DNA from 2 places in the Streptomyces sp. NPDC037290 genome. Region 1 is predicted to be linked to the other one. Evidence: riboswitches for the same ligand, from Rfam matches in the RefSeq annotation. Region 1 holds a riboswitch; the other holds the start of a gene.
The links. Region 1 has a riboswitch for cobalamin ahead of nicT (Nickel transporter NicT). Riboswitches for the same ligand answer to the same signal wherever they lie in the genome.

Region 1 (7,435 bases):
GACATCGCGCTGGGCTGCGCGGTCAGCATCGTCGTCGCGCTGTTCTTCTGGCCCCGCGGCGCCGCGGCCGCCGTCCACAAGGCCCTCGCCACGGCGTACACGGACAGTGCCCGCTACCTCGTCGACGCCGTGCACTACGCCCTCGGCCCCGCAGACCCGGAGGATCCCGGCGGCGAACCGGTGCGGCAGAGCCACGAGGCAGCGGCCTCCGCCCGGCGCCTCGACGACGCCTTCCGCACCTACCTGGCCGAACGCGGCGCCAAGCCCTTGTCCCTGGCCGACATGACCGCACTCGTCACCGGCGTGGCCGCGCTGCGCCTGGCCGCCGACGCCGTCGTCTCCCTGTGGCAGGGAGCCGCTCCGACGCAGGCGAACCACCCCCGCACCGACGCCCACCGTGCCATCGCCGGCGCTGCCGCATGCGTCATGGAGTGGTACTGCGGCTTCGCGGCGAGCCTCGGTCACAAGGCCCCCATCCCCGATCCCGTTCCCCTCCGTCCCCAGACCGCATCGCAGCTCGCGGAGTCCGTCCGTACCGACCTCGTCGACGGCCGGGGCCAGGCCACGGCCACCGCCGTCCGCCTCATCTGGACCGGCGACCACGTCGACGCCGCCCGCCGCCTCCAGCCGAGCCTCGCCGCGGCGGCGCAGGGGAACGCCGTCCACTGACACACAGGTCGCGCTGCCCGTCCTGCTCGCGATCCCGTTCCAGTGGGCGCGCGCCGAGGGGGCCCGGACCGCGGTCCGGCACCGTCCCCCGACCGGGTACGTCCCTGGTGGGAGACGGAACAGAACGACGTGGCCGCCAGGATCCGCCGCCGGCGGGGGACGACTGACACGGCCCAGGCGGTACGGCGTGCCGTCAGCCGGTGTCCGCGGTGCGGGCGTTCCAGCGCTCCTCGACCTTGGCCAGGCGCCAGTAGGCGATCGCCACGGCCCAGACGACCACGAACAGGCCGGCGATGACGTAGCCGACGTTGTCCAGGTCCAGGCCCGCGATCCAGCCGGAGACGTCATCGCTCAGACCCAGCTTGTCGTGCAGCACCCCGATCAGCTCGATGGTGCCGACGAAGAAGGCCACCGCGATGGACAGGCCGGTGATGGTGAGGTTGTAGAACACCTTCCGCACCGGGTTGGAGAACGCCCACTGGTAGGCGAAGTTCATGAACGTGCCGTCGAGGGTGTCGAACAGGCTCATGCCCGCCGCGAAGAGGAGGGGCAGGCACAGGACCGCGTACCAGGGCAGGCCGGCGGCGGCGCCGTTGCCGGCCAGGGCGAGGAGCAGGACCTCGGTGGTGGTGTCGAAGCCGATACCGAAGAGGAAGCCGAGCGGGAACATCTGGCCGGGGCGGCGGATGGACTTGGTGAGACGGCCCAGGATGCGGTTCATGAAGCCGCGCGAGTCGAGGTGGGCTTCCAGCTCGGCCTCGTTGTAGCGTCCGGCGCGCATCGCCTTGAACACGCGGGCGATGCCGACCAATGCGACGAGGTTGAGGGCGGCGATGAGGTAGAGGAAGCCGCCGGAGACGGTGGTGCCCACGGTGCCCAGGACCTGGTGCGTGCTGGAGCCGTCGTTCATCAGGGTGCCGGCGAGCTTCGCGCCGCCGGCGACCAGCGCGGCCATGACGACCACCACGCTGGAGTGCCCGAGCGCGAACCAGAAGCCCACCGACACCGGCCGCTTGCCGTCGGCCATCAGCTTCCGGGTGGTGTTGTCGATCGCGGCGATGTGGTCGGCGTCGAAAGCGTGCCGCATGCCGAGGGTGTAGGCCGTGATGCCCAGCCCGACCCCGAACGCCTTGGTCCCGACCTCGTAGTGGTGCGGGACCACGAGCAGGAAGAGGATCCCGAAGGCGACCACGTGCAGAGCGACGATCACGGCCAGGAGGCCGGCGGTTCGGACGGTGTCCTCGCGTCGCCAGCGGAAGGAGGCGGCGCCGGTTTCGGGCACGCCTTGGGACACGGTCATACGGTCACGCTCCAGCACCTCGTGGATCAGCTTCGTGCTGCCGTGGCCGGTCTCCTGGCTGACGGGTCATCGCGCCCGCCCCTGCCTTCCCGGCCGTGAGGCCAGTGGCATCGCATGGGGCGGGAACTCCCCGATCACAGTGGCGAGGGCCGCTCCGGACTGAGCCCCTGAGGGACTGTCACCGGTCTTCCCGAACACCACGGCCCGCCCACCCTAGAAGGCAGAAGGTCGAGGCTGCAAGGCTGCACAACTGATTAGGTGTGGAGGCTCACGTCGGCGACTGCGATGATGAGCGCATGCATCTCGTCCCCGCGGAACGTGCCGGGCAGCGGACCATCGACGGCCACCGGGTCTGCGACGCCATCGCCGCCGTCGGTGACCCCGGGCGTGTACGCGCCTTGGCCGACCGTTTCGCCCTGCTCTCCGATCCCGGGCGGCTGTCCCTGCTGCTGGCCCTCCACGAGGCGGGCCCGATCGCCGTCTCCGACCTGGCCGTCGCCACCGGGATGCGGGACACCGCCGTGTCCCAGGCCCTGCGGCTGCTGCGGACGGCGGGCGTCGTGGAAGGCGAGAAGGACGGCCGCGTCGTGCGCTACCGACTCGTCGACGGCCCGGTCTCCGCGCTGCTCGAACACTGCGCGTCGACCGGCCGGTTTCCGTGAACGTCCGTCCACCACCACCTCCACCTCGCCGTCGCGGACCGTGACCCGGCCGGGTGCTGCGGCGAACGGCTGTGCCGGCAGAGGGCGAAATACACCCGCGGCAGCCGGAGTTGGCTGCACGGTTTACGGGCCGGCAGCTTCAACGGCGCCGCCGAAAGCTGCCGCACCGCACCGCACCGCCCGCTCGGTCAGCCTGACCGAACCGGGGTTGTCAGTCCGCAGGCGGGGTGAGGACGGTGCGGTCGAACGGTCCGCCGTGTGCGGCGGCGTACTCGACGGCGTCGTTGACGGCATCGAGGGGGAAGGTTCGCATCCGTTCCGGACCGAGATCGAGCGCACCGGACGCGATGAGTCGGATCATGCCGGTGTTCGCCGAGCGTGGGTACATCCACTGGCCGCGCACGGTGACCGAGTTGCGCATGATCCACGGATAGGGGAGTCCGAGGTCGGCACCGCCGAGCATGCCGACGCCGCCCATCAGGACGACGCGGCCGTACTCGCGAACGGTCATGGCCGCCGCGCGCACGGCCGAGGTGGGCGCGGCGGGCGGGAGCAGGTCGAGCACCATGTCGATCCGTCCCTCGGCGGCGGCGGACATGGCCGCGCGGTCGGTGTCCTCGTCTCCGGTCAGTTCGACCGGGCGCACGCGCGGGCCGAACCGGTCGGCGAGGAGGCCGAGCGCCCCGCGGTTGCGGCCCGGCGTGATCACCCGGGCCGCCCCCATGGCGAGCGCCACGGCGACCGCGGCGCTGCCGAGGTTGCCGGTGGCTCCGCTGACGAGCAGTGTTTCGCCGGCCTCGAGGCCGCCCGCCAGCAGCCCTCCGTAGGGGATGGCGTACACGCCGAGCGAGGACCAGCGCGCCGGGTCGTCCTCCGCTTCCCGGGGCAGTGGGTAGACGTTCTCCGTCGGCAGCCGCATGAGTTCCGCGAACGCCCCGTCGTGCAGGTGCCGGGCGAGCCTTGCGCCGCCGTCGCCGCGGGAGCTCCAGCCCTGCAGCGTGATGTCGGGGGTCAGCGCGTCGTCACGGGAGCGGACGGTGCAGTCGCACCACACCAGGTCGCCGACGCGCAGCCGGGTGGCGTCCGGACCGATGCTGACGATCCGTGCGACGCCGCCGGTGCCGGGGACCACAGGGGGCTCGAGCGGGTAGTTCCGCCGGCCGCCGAAGACCTCCCCGGCGTACGGGGCGACGCCGGCCGCCAGGACCGCGACCAGCACCTCGCCACCGCCTGCCACGGGATCGGGCATCTCCAGCACGGTGAGCGGTGCACCGAACTCCGTCAGGACTGCTGCTCGCATCTGCGACCTCCTTGATCGTCCTGTTTTGAGGCTAGGAGCGCGGAGGGCATGCGCCAAGCGACGATCTCGCATCTGTGGTATGCGTGGTGCGCATGGACTTCTCCAGTACCGCTCTGCGGGTCCTGCGGCAGGTGGCCGAGTCGGGCAGCTTCACCGCGGCGGCCTCCCAGCTCGGCTACACCCAGTCGGCGGTCTCCCGCCAGGCGGCGGCCCTCGAACGGAGCGCGGGTGCCGTCCTGTTCGAGCGCCGCTTCGACGGGGTGCACCTCACACCCGCCGGCCTGACCCTGCTCCGGCACGCCCGTACGATCCTGGACTCCGTCGCAGCGGCCGAGCACGAGCTCACCGGATCCGTTCCGCAGACGGAGCCGGTGCGGCTGGGGATCTTCCCCAGCGCCGGGGCAGTGATCCTGCCCGGTCTGCTCACGCGCCTCGCGACGGACACCCCGAGCCTCACGGTCACGACGCGTGAGGGCACCACACCGGGCCTGCTCCGGGCCCTGCGGGCAGGCTCGATCGACGTCGCCGTGCTGACGTCCCGCCCGCCGCACCGGCCGTCGGACGGTGAGTCGCCCCGCCTGCACATCGAAACCGTCGAGGACACCGAACTGCTCGTGGGAGCGTCGACCACCGGCTTGTTCGCGGGCCGCACCACCGTGTCCGTCGACGAACTCGTCGATGCCCCCTGGATCACCACTCCGTCCACGGGTGCCGAGCCTCTGCTCGGCGTCTGGCCCGGCCTGCCCGGGCGGCCGCGCATCGTCCACAGCACGCGCGACTGGCTGACGAAACTGCAGTTGGTCGCGGGTGGTTTCGGGGTGACAACCGTCCCGTCCCGCATGTCGCCGGTGCTGCCGCACGGCGTGAGCCTGCTGCGCGTGGACGGAGTACCCCCCGAGGTCCGCCGGATCCTCGTGGCCCGGCTTCCCGGCCCGGCGGCCCCAGGAACCACGGCCGTCATACGAGCGATCACACGGTGAACCAGGCCCCTTGGGCCCGCGGACGGGAGCTTGCTCATCAACGTCAGCCCCCTCAGCGCCCGACAGTGGTCAGCAGGCTGTGGAGGATGGGGCCGGCGGACCCGCCGCCGGTGATTCCCTGTTCCACGCACGCCACGGCCACGTTGCCGCGGTGCGGGTGGACGAGCCCTCGGACGGCGCCCCGGCCGTCAGCGCGGGACGTCCATGTCGCCGGCAAGACCGGCACCTTGCCGACGGTGCGCAACGAGGTGGGTGTCGTCGTACCCCGACGGCGGCCGCTACGCCGTCGCCGTCTTCACCAGAACCGCCAACACCGCCGCCTCCCTCCCCGCCGCCGACGCCGTGATCGGTACGGCCGCGCGCATCGCCGTCGACGCGCTGCGTGCCTTCTGACGGCCCGCGGCGCGCAGACGTACGGGGACGGCCAGGTCGGCCTGCTGCGACGGCTGGATACCGCACCTGCTGACGGGCCGCCGCCAACGGCATGGTGCAGACGAATCCCGGTGCCGGCGGTGCGCGTTCAACCCGTGGCACCGGTCGAGCGCTGCCGGCGAGGTTGCGGACGTCTTCCCGGCGGCTCGTTCGAAGGGTTCAAGGGCAGTCGATGACCTGACCTGCCCAGGACAGTCCGCCTCCGAACGCGAGAAGCAGGACCGGTGCGCCGGTGCGGAGTTCGCCCCGTTCGACGAGTGTGGACAGGGCGAGAGGGACGGACGCGGCCGACGTGTTGCCGGACTCGACCACGACATGGGCGATCACCGTGCTTTCGGTGGCCCGGTTCGCCCGGATCTGGCGTCGGCGCCTCGCCGCCGAGGTGCGCGCAGCCGTGGCGGCGGGCGAACTGCCGGCGGACACCGACCCGGAACAGGTCGTGTACGAGCTGGTCGGCCTCTATCTGGCCCTCAACCAGGAGATCCACCCGCGCCCGGGGCGGAAGCTTGCGACTCATTAATACGATTCCGTAGTATCCGAAAGCGTGAAGTCCGAAACCGCATCACCTGCCCCGTCGGTGCTGCTGACCTTGCAGCGCGCCACCCATGCCACCTTGCAGCTGATCGCCGCCGAGCTCGTCGACCTCGATCTGACCGCCTCCGAGATCAACGCCCTGGCCAACCTCGCGGACGGCAAGGGCCGTACCGTGTCCCAGCTGGGCGCTGCCGTCGGCACGCGCCCCACCACACTGACCGGCGTGCTGGACCGGTTGGAGCGACGCGGTCACATCACCCGGGGCACGCGGGCCGGCGACCGCCGCTCGGTGCTGATCCAGCTCACCGAGTCCGGACGCGCCACAGCGGCCCTGATCAGGCAGACGCTGGCCGACCTCGAGAGCCGAGCGTTGGCCGGACTGCCTGCCGGAGCGATCGCCGGGTTCCACGCCGTGCTGGATGCGTTGATCAAGGACGGGGCATGAGCACGAACGAACACGATGCGAACGAGCAGACGTCGGCGTTCACGGAGCTGATGGGGGAGGTGATGGCCGCTGCCGAGCGGTTCGGGCACCGCCAGCACGTCCACCTCACCTGGCTGGCCGTGCGGCGCTACGGAACCGACGCGGCGGTGGACCTGATCAGCGACGGTATCCAGCGCACCGCCCGCTACGCAGGCGCCCCGCAGAAGTACAACGCCACCGTCAGCCGTGCGTGGGTCGAGCTGGTCGGCCACCACGCGGACCAGGAGGACGCCGGCGACTTCGACGCCTTCACCGACCAGCACCCCGCGCTGCTCGACAAGAAGCTGCTCACTCGCTTCTACCAGCCCTCGACGCTGGCCGGCGCCCGGGCCAGGACCGGCTGGGTCGACCCCGACCTTGCACCTTTTCCCTGGCAGCACACCGACGGGCGAGGCGGAACTGCTCGGCCGCGCCTTCTGGTACACCTCGACGGCAGGTACGAGGGAGGGCTCGGCGGCCACCTCGACCTGGACCGGGCCGCAGCCGGCGAGGCCCACGCCAGGCTGGACGCCGGTCGGACCGGCGGCGTCGTCATCGGCGGGGACGGCGACTGAAACCGACAGTGGCGTACGTCGGCGCGATGGGCTCGACACGTTGGGTATCTGTGCAGGCCAGAGTCCCTGCTGACGCACCTCGGGTCAGCAACTGCTCGCCCGCGGCACAAGGTCCTCCTTCAAGGATCGCGACTCGATTCGGGACTGATCTCGGGATGTCAGGTCACTCCTCGTCCTTTCCCGCCAACACGTTGATCAGTGGCACGAGAAGGGGGTGGACGGAGAAGTCGGAGGCCCGCATTTCACCCGGTGGGTACTTCGTCTCCAGCATCGGGACCGCCGTCTCCGCGATCGTGCCCAGCTGACGCAGGCGGCCGCTGATGCGCCCCGAAGCTGCCGTGGTCGTGGCGCATGAAGCCGACCGAACCGAGGTTCCTCGGGCCCGGCCAGGAACACGGCACCGGGGCGCTCGCTCTGCGCGATCTTGAAGCCGTGCGTGTCGTCTCCGGCACCGCGTCAGGGCACTCCACGCGGGCTGCCCACCGAGTGACGCGCGGCCTGCTCGTGGCGCACAGGACGT
Region 2 (7,435 bases), on a different contig from region 1:
CCACGTCCGGCCGACCCGGCAGCCGTCGAGGAAGGCCTCCCCGCCCTCGATCGTGGCCACGCCGTGGTGGATCTCGTACCCCTCGACCGGCTCGCCGAGGGCTTCCCCGACCGGCCGGGTCAGGGTCTTCTCACGGGCGAACCGCACCCGCACGGGCAGCACACCGAGCCCGTCGACCGCGCCGGCCCGCGACTCGACCTCGTCCTCGATGTGCCCGCCGAGGATCTGGAAGCCGCCGCAGATGCCGAGGACGGGGCGTCCTTCGGCGGCCCGCCCTACCAGCGCGTCGGCCAGCCCGCGCTCGCGCAGCCACTGAAGGGCCCGTACGGTCCCGCGCGTGCCCGGGACGACGACCAGGTCCGCGTCGGCCAGCTCCTCCGGGCGGTCCACGAACCGCACCACGACCCCCGGTTCGGCGGCCAGCGCGTCCACGTCCGTGAAGTTGGACATCAGCGGGATCGCGCACACGGCGACGCGCAGCACGTCCGCACCCAGGGGCGGGGTCACGGCGGACTCGCGGACCGTGCCGCGCAGCGACACCCGCAGTCCGTCCTCCTCGTCGATGCCCAGCCCGTGCCGGAACGGCAGCACGCCGTACGTCCGCCGCCCGGTCAGGCCCTGGAGCATGTCCAGCCCGGGCTCCAGCAGGCTGACATCCCCCCGGAACTTGTTCACCAGGAACCCGGCGACCAGTTCCTGGTCCTCGGGCGAGAGCAGGGCGAGGGTCCCGAAGAAGGACGCGAAGACGCCCCCGCGGTCGATGTCCCCCACCACCAGCACGGGCAGCCGCGCGTTCCGTGCGATCCCCATGTTCACGATGTCGGTCCGGCGCAGATTGATCTCGGCCGGGCTGCCCGCACCCTCACAGATCACCGCGTCATACGTGCCCCGCAACTCGGCCAGACAGTCCAGCACCGTGCCCAGGAGCTTCTGCTGGCGCCCCCCGTGGTAGCCGCGCGCGCTCAGCTCGCCCACCGGCCTGCCCAGCAGCACCACCTGGCTGCTCTGTTCGCCGCCCGGCTTGAGCAGCACCGGGTTCATCAGCGCCGTCGGCTCGATCCGGCACGCCTGGGCCTGCATGGCCTGCGCCCGCCCGATCTCCGCGCCCTCACGGGTCACGAAGGAGTTGAGCGACATGTTCTGCGCCTTGAACGGCGCGACCTTCACACCCTGGCGCACCAGCCACCGGCAGATCCCGGCCGTCACGACGCTCTTTCCGGCGTCGGAGGTGGTGCCGGCGACGAGGAGACCCCCGCTCACTTGCCACGTCCCTTCACGAGTCGGCGCGCGGCGAGGGTGACGCCGAGCGCGAGCAGGCCGACGCGGCGGGAGAGCCGTACGGCCCGGTCGATGTCGGTGACCTGGACGGCGCGTCCGGCCCTGCCGTTGAGCACGGGGCGGTGCTCGACCCGGCCGCCGTACGACAGCGTGCCGCCCAGCCGCACCCCCAGCGCCCCCGCGAACGACGCCTCGACGGGCCCGGCGTTGGGGCTCGGGTGCCTGCGGGCGTCGGCCTTCCAGGCGCGCAGGGCGCCTCGGGGGTCGGCCCCGGCCGCGGCGGCGAGTACGGCGGTCAGCCGGGCCCCCGGCCAGCCGGCGAGGTCGTCCAGCCGGGCGGAGGCCCAGCCGTAGCGCCGGTAGCGGGGGGACTTGTGACCGACCATCGCGTCCAGGGTGTTGACGGCCCGGAAGCCCAGCAGCCCCGGCACCCCGGCCACCGCCCCCCACACCAGGGCGCCCACGACGGCGTCGGAGGTGTTCTCGGCGACCGACTCGACCACGGCCCGGGCGATCCCGTCGGCGTCCAGCGCCTGCGGGTCCCGGCCGCACAGGTGCGGCAGCCGCGCCCGTGCCGCCGCGACGTCCCCGCGTTCGAGGGCGCGTCCGACGGCGCGGGCCTCGCGGGCGAGTGACGTACCGCCGACGACCGACCAGGTGGCGGCGGCGGTCAGCGCGAGGGAGGCGGTGGGGGAGCGGCGTACGGCGCGTGCGGCCGCCGTGCCGAGTGCGACGGCGCCTCCGGCGCACACGACGGTGTGCAGGGCGCCCCAGCCACGGTGGTCGTGCCACAACGCGCGGTCCACGGCAGCGGCCGCTCGCCCGAACACGGCGACCGGATGCCCGCGGCGCGGATCGCCGAGGAGGAGGTCACCGAGAAGGCCGGCGGCGGCGCCGTACGCGTAAGTGCGATCGGCACCCATGGGCTCAGCCGGCCGTGGGTACAGGAGCGGGCCTGGTGCGGGTCCTTGTCCTTCGGCAGCCGAGCATGGCGATCCGTGTCCTCACTCAGGGTATCCGCGCCCTGGTTCGACGAGAGTCGGCGGTGAGAGTTCCTGGCTCCCGGGGGTTCTTCCCCGGTGACAGTGGCGGGACCGCGCCGGATTCACACCGGCTTCCTCTCCTGTCGCCGTACATGGCCTGGGCAGTCCACCACGCGCCCGGAACGGCCGTCAACTTGCCGTTGACCTGCGCGGGGAGAGTGTGCCGATCCCCACACCGTGGCGCCCGTGGCCCCTGGGTACGGCGAAGGCTCCCTTCCGCAACGGACGGAGGGGAGCCTTGGTACCGCCTGGTTCCTGGCGCTTGGTCAGGCCTTGGCGACGATCAGGTAGATGCCGTACCCCACCGCCGCCGCGCACGCGGCGAAGCAGACGTAGGCGCCCGTGACGGCGAGGCCGGCGGAGCCGCCCTGGGCCGCGGCCTTCTCGCGCCGGGCCAGACCGTTGATGCCGAGGGTGAACAGGGCCACCAGGCCCACCGTGAAGGCGAGGCTGACGCCGAAGACGGAGCCGAGGGCCGCCCAGTCGATCTTCATGGGGATGCTTCCTTCAGTAACCGGGGTGACCGGGTCAGACGGTGGCCGGCGGCGCGGCCGGAGTCGCGGGCTCGGCTGCGGCCGGGGAGGCGATCGTCGCCGTCAGGTCCTCGACGATCGTGCCCGCCGGGGGCGGGGTCACCGCGGCGATGGCGGTGGTCACCACGCCGGCCGGCTCCTCGGTGTCGGTGACGACGTTGGTGTGGTCGACGACCTCGCGGCGGGAGATCTTCCAGATCGCGGCGCTCGCGGCGACGAGGAAGACGGCGACGGCGGCGGTGCCCCAGTCACCGAGGTCGGTGACGGACTCGGCGCCCGCGCCGACCAGCGCGGCGGCCGGCAGCGTGAGCACCCAGGCGACGGCCATGCGGGTCGCGGTGGACCAGCGGACGACGCCGCCCTTGCGGCCGAGGCCCGCGCCCATCACGGAGCCGGAGACGACGTGCGTGGTGGAGAGGGAGAAGCCGAGGTGGGAGGAGGCCAGGATGGCGGTCGCGGCGCTGGTCTGGGCGGCGAAGCCCTGGCGCGGCTCCAGCTCGGTCAGGCCCGTGCCCATGGTGCGGATGATGCGCCAGCCGCCGATGTAGGTGCCGAGCGCGATGGCCAGGCCGGCGGAGAGGATGACCCAGGTGGGAGGGTTGGACCCCGGGGCGATGGCACCGCCCGCGATCAGCGCGAGGGTGATGATGCCCATCGTCTTCTGGGCGTCGTTGGTGCCGTGGGCGAGGGAGACCAGTCCGGCCGAGGCGATCTGGCCGGCGCGGTAGCCCTTGCGGGTGGCCTCGCCCTCGGCCTTGCCGCCGATGCCGTAGGAGAAACGGGTGGCGAGCATCGACGCGAGGCCCGCCACGACCGGAGCGGCCACCGCCGGAAGCAGCACCTTGGTGACCAGCACGTCGCCGTGCACGGCACCGAAGCCGGCGGAGGCGACGGTGGCGCCGACCAGGCCGCCCATCAGGGCGTGCGAGGAGCTGGAGGGCAGGCCCATCAGCCAGGTCACGAGGTTCCAGAGGATCGCGCCGACCAGGGCGGCGAAGATGACCTCGGGACGGATGCCGGTCTCGTCGACGAGACCCTTGGAGATCGTGTTCGCGACCTCCACGGAGAGGAAGGCGCCCACCAGATTGAGAGCGGCGGACATGACCACCGCGATCTTGGGCTTCAGGGCGCCTGTCGAGATGGTGGTGGCCATCGCGTTGGCGGTGTCGTGGAAACCGTTCGTGAAATCAAACGCGAGTGCGGTTACCACCACAATCGCGAGGATCAGCGAGAAGCTTTCCATTTACCCAGGCAATCGTTCGAGGTCATTGGCTGGATGAACGTAGGCAACCTGGGTGAACGGAAGATGAACTGAGGCGGGCGTGGCGGTGTCCGGAGGGAGTGGGTGCCGTTCCGTTTCGCTCCCGCGACCCAGGCGTCCCTTGGCTACCGGCCCCGCGCGAGGGTCCGCAGCCGGCTCTTGGGGCCGTTGAAGAGATTCTGGTCACCCGGCAGCCGGCCCTTGCTGCCGTACTGCCAGATCGTCCAGTACTGCCATCCACCGGGCAGCTTCCCCGGACGCGAGGTGCCGTGGCGGGCGATCCACAGGGGGTTGCTGGAGAACGCGTGGCTGTTGCCGGTGCACAGCTTCCACCACTGGGCCGTCGTGTAGATCACGGGGCGGCGGCCGGTCTTCCGCTTGACCTCGTTGCTGAAGGACCGGATCCAGCGGACCATCCGCTTCTTGCCCAGCCCGTAGCACTTGTGCTTCTTGTTGTACGGGTTGTACTCGATGTCGAGCGCCGGCGGCAGGGTCCAGCCGTCCGCCCGCCAGTCGCCGCCGTGCCGCACGAAGAACGCGGCCTGCTGGGCGCCGGAGGACTTGTCCGGCAGGGCGAAGTGGTACGCGCCCCGGATCAGGCCCGCCCTGCGCGCCCCGTCGTACTGCTGGGAGAAGTAGGGGTTGCGGTAGGTGGTGGACTCGGTCGCCTTGACGTAGACGAACCGCGCGCCCTTGGACCGGGCGGCCGGCCAGTTCACGCGCTTCTGATGGGACGAGACGTCGTGTCCGCGGGGCTTGCCCGGGGCGGCCGGCGGCGGAGGCCCCGCCGCGGCGGGCGCGGTGCCCGCGAGGGCGAGCGCCACCGTGGCCGCCACGAGGACACCGGCGCGGCGACGGAGGCGAGTGCGTTCACGGGCCATGTGTCTCCCCGGGTCGGCGGACGAGGTCTCGTCCGGCGGACAAGGCAGACCATTGAAGGCTCGGCGATCACCGAATCGGCGCCCACACGGGGTGATTCCCGATCATTTCCACCCGGATGGGTGTGCGCACTTCCGGCCGGAAGCCACCGCCCGCCCCCTGCCCGCGGGTGCGGCTGGCAGGATCGCGGCATGGCTGAACAGCGGCGGGACGCGGAACAGGAACGGATCTGGGCGGAACTGGTCGCGACGGCGCGGCGGACCGTAGCCGACGGGCTGGTGGTCGGCACCTCGGGGAACGTCTCGGCGCGCGCCGGCGACCTGGTGCTGGTCACCCCCTCGGGCGTGCCCTACGACCGGCTCACCCCGGACGACATCACCGGCGTCGACCTCACCGGACGCCAGGTGCTGGGCACACTGGCGCCGACCAGCGAGCTGCCCATGCACCTCGCCGTCTACCGCACCACCGACGCCCGCGCGGTCGTCCACACCCACGCCGTGCACGCAACGGCGGTCTCCACGCTCGTGCCCGAGCTGCCGCTGGTCCACTACATGGCCGCAGCCCTCGGCGGCCCCGTCCGCGTCGCCCCCTACGCAACGTACGGCACCGACGAGCTGGCCCGGAACATGCTCCGCGCCCTGGCCGGCCGCTCCGGCTGCCTCCTGCAGAACCACGGCACGATCACCTACGGCGCGACCCTCGACCAGGCCTACGACCGCACCGCCCAGCTGGAGTGGATGTGCCGGCTGTGGCTGACGGCGTCCTCGGCACCGGGTCTGACCCCGTCCTTGCTCACCGAGGCACAACTCGCCGAGGTCGGGGAACGCTTGAAGGGGTACGGCCAACGGAGGTGACCCAGTGCCGCCCAACCCTTCGCTCCCACCCTTCCTCGCACGTCTCGCCCGCCTCTTCACCCCGGCCCCCGCCGCACCCCGAGGCTCCTCACCCGGCCCCGCCCTCCGGCTGGCCGGTGACGGCAACCCCCTGGACACTGGACGCGTGCGCCCCGTCAGAGCGACCGCCACCGCGGTCACCGCCGTCCTGGCCGCCGGCGCGGCGTCCGTGGCCGCCGGCCGGCTCGCCAGTGACGCCGCCCTGAAGGCGCCCGCGGGCCGTCCGCTGCCCACCGAGCCCCGCCTCACCGTGCACGGCACGGCCGCCGGCCAGATCATGCTCACCCGCGACCTGGCCGCGCTGCGCCCCGGCACCTACGGCCTCGCCGGCGACGGCTCCCACGCGGTCGTCGGACCCGTCCTGGAGGCGGCCCAGCACGCGGCCGACACCGTCGTACGCCGCCTGGAACGCGTCACGCACGGCACGTTCGCCCCCGGCGACGCGGTGTGGCTCACCCCGAACCTGTACGTCGGCAATCCCTCCGCCGCCCTCGGCCTCGACCACGCGGACATCGACGTGCCCGGCGAACTCGGCGAGCTGCCCGCCTGGTTCGTGCCCGGCCACCGGGACACCTGGGTGATCGCCGTACACGGCCTGGGCGCCACCCGCGAACAGGCCATGAACCTCATGGGCTTCCTGCACGGCCGCCGGCTCCCGGTCCTCGCCCTGGCCTACCGGGGTGACCTCGGCGCCCCGCGCCCGCCGGACGGCCTGAACCACCTCGGCGAGACCGAGTGGCGGGACCTGGACGCGGCGATCCGCTACGCCGTCCGCTACGGCGCCCGCCGGGTCGTCCTGCTCGGCTGGTCCACCGGCGCCACCATGGCCCTGCGCGCCGCCGAGCACTCCGCGGTGCGCGAGCGCATCGCCGGACTGGTCCTCGACTCGCCGGTGCTCAGCTGGGAGGCCACACTGCGCGCCCTCGCCCAGGCCCGCCACACCCCGCAGCCGCTGCTGCCGCTCGCCGTGCGGGCCGCACAGGGCCGGGCCGGCCTGCACGCCGACCGGGTCGCCGAGATCACCGGCCCCGACCGGCTCGCCGTACCGACCCTGATCTTCCACGGCCCCGACGACCGGGTGGCCCCCTGGGAGTTCTCCCGCCGGCTCGCCCACCGCAACCCCGAGCTGGTCGCCCTGCACACCGTGGCGCAGGCCCCGCACGCGGCGATGTGGAACGCCGACCCCAAGGAGTACGAGGAGCGGCTGCGCCGCTTCCTGACCCCGTTGATGTGAGGCGCCCGGCCGCCGGGACGCGGGGCCCCCGGGCCGCCCCGGTGCCGGGCATTCCGTTTAAGGGTGTACGACTGGCTTGATCACCCCTCCTCGTCCCACACCCGACCCCGTGCCTTGGCCAGCCCCGTCGCCCCCCGTGACATTCCGTTTGGGTTTTCGGACCGTCAACCGGAAGACTGCACCCGTGACGTCCCGTATCCCGCGCGACTCCAGGCTCCGACTCGTCCGACCGCGACCCCTGGCCGCCGCCCCCAGAGCTGTGAACCAGCGGCGCCCGCGCCGCCCCGCACCCCGGCCGCCGGAGGGCACCCCCG

Region 2: another riboswitch for cobalamin. It lies ahead of ACZ7HQ_RS05545 (cobalamin biosynthesis protein); the one in region 1 lies ahead of nicT (Nickel transporter NicT).

What each region holds. Positions count from the first base shown of each region.
Region 1 covers NZ_JBVJVZ010000011.1:52,512-59,946, reverse strand. Annotated here, with positions in the region: gene ACZ7HQ_RS31395 (FUSC family protein) at 1-669, shown strand, start outside; gene nicT (Nickel transporter NicT) at 863-1,969, opposite strand; cobalamin riboswitch at 1,997-2,186, opposite strand; gene ACZ7HQ_RS31385 (ArsR/SmtB family transcription factor) at 2,266-2,631, shown strand; gene ACZ7HQ_RS31380 (alcohol dehydrogenase catalytic domain-containing protein) at 2,843-3,931, opposite strand; gene ACZ7HQ_RS31375 (LysR family transcriptional regulator) at 4,024-4,911, shown strand; partial or broken gene ACZ7HQ_RS31370 (serine hydrolase) at 5,109-5,304, shown strand; partial or broken gene ACZ7HQ_RS31365 (3-oxoacyl-[acyl-carrier-protein] synthase III C-terminal domain-containing protein) at 5,503-5,664, opposite strand; gene ACZ7HQ_RS31360 (TetR family transcriptional regulator C-terminal domain-containing protein) at 5,681-5,863, shown strand; gene ACZ7HQ_RS31355 (MarR family winged helix-turn-helix transcriptional regulator) at 5,888-6,322, shown strand; gene ACZ7HQ_RS31350 (XdhC family protein) at 6,319-6,915, shown strand.
Region 2 covers NZ_JBVJVZ010000001.1:1,205,635-1,213,069, forward strand. Annotated here, with positions in the region: gene ACZ7HQ_RS05540 (cobyric acid synthase) at 1-1,260, opposite strand, end outside; gene ACZ7HQ_RS05545 (cobalamin biosynthesis protein) at 1,257-2,201, opposite strand; cobalamin riboswitch at 2,308-2,448, opposite strand; gene ACZ7HQ_RS05550 (hypothetical protein) at 2,588-2,815, opposite strand; gene ACZ7HQ_RS05555 (inorganic phosphate transporter) at 2,850-4,097, opposite strand; gene ACZ7HQ_RS05560 (lysozyme) at 4,241-4,996, opposite strand; gene ACZ7HQ_RS05565 (class II aldolase/adducin family protein) at 5,186-5,848, shown strand; gene ACZ7HQ_RS05570 (alpha/beta hydrolase) at 5,994-7,121, shown strand.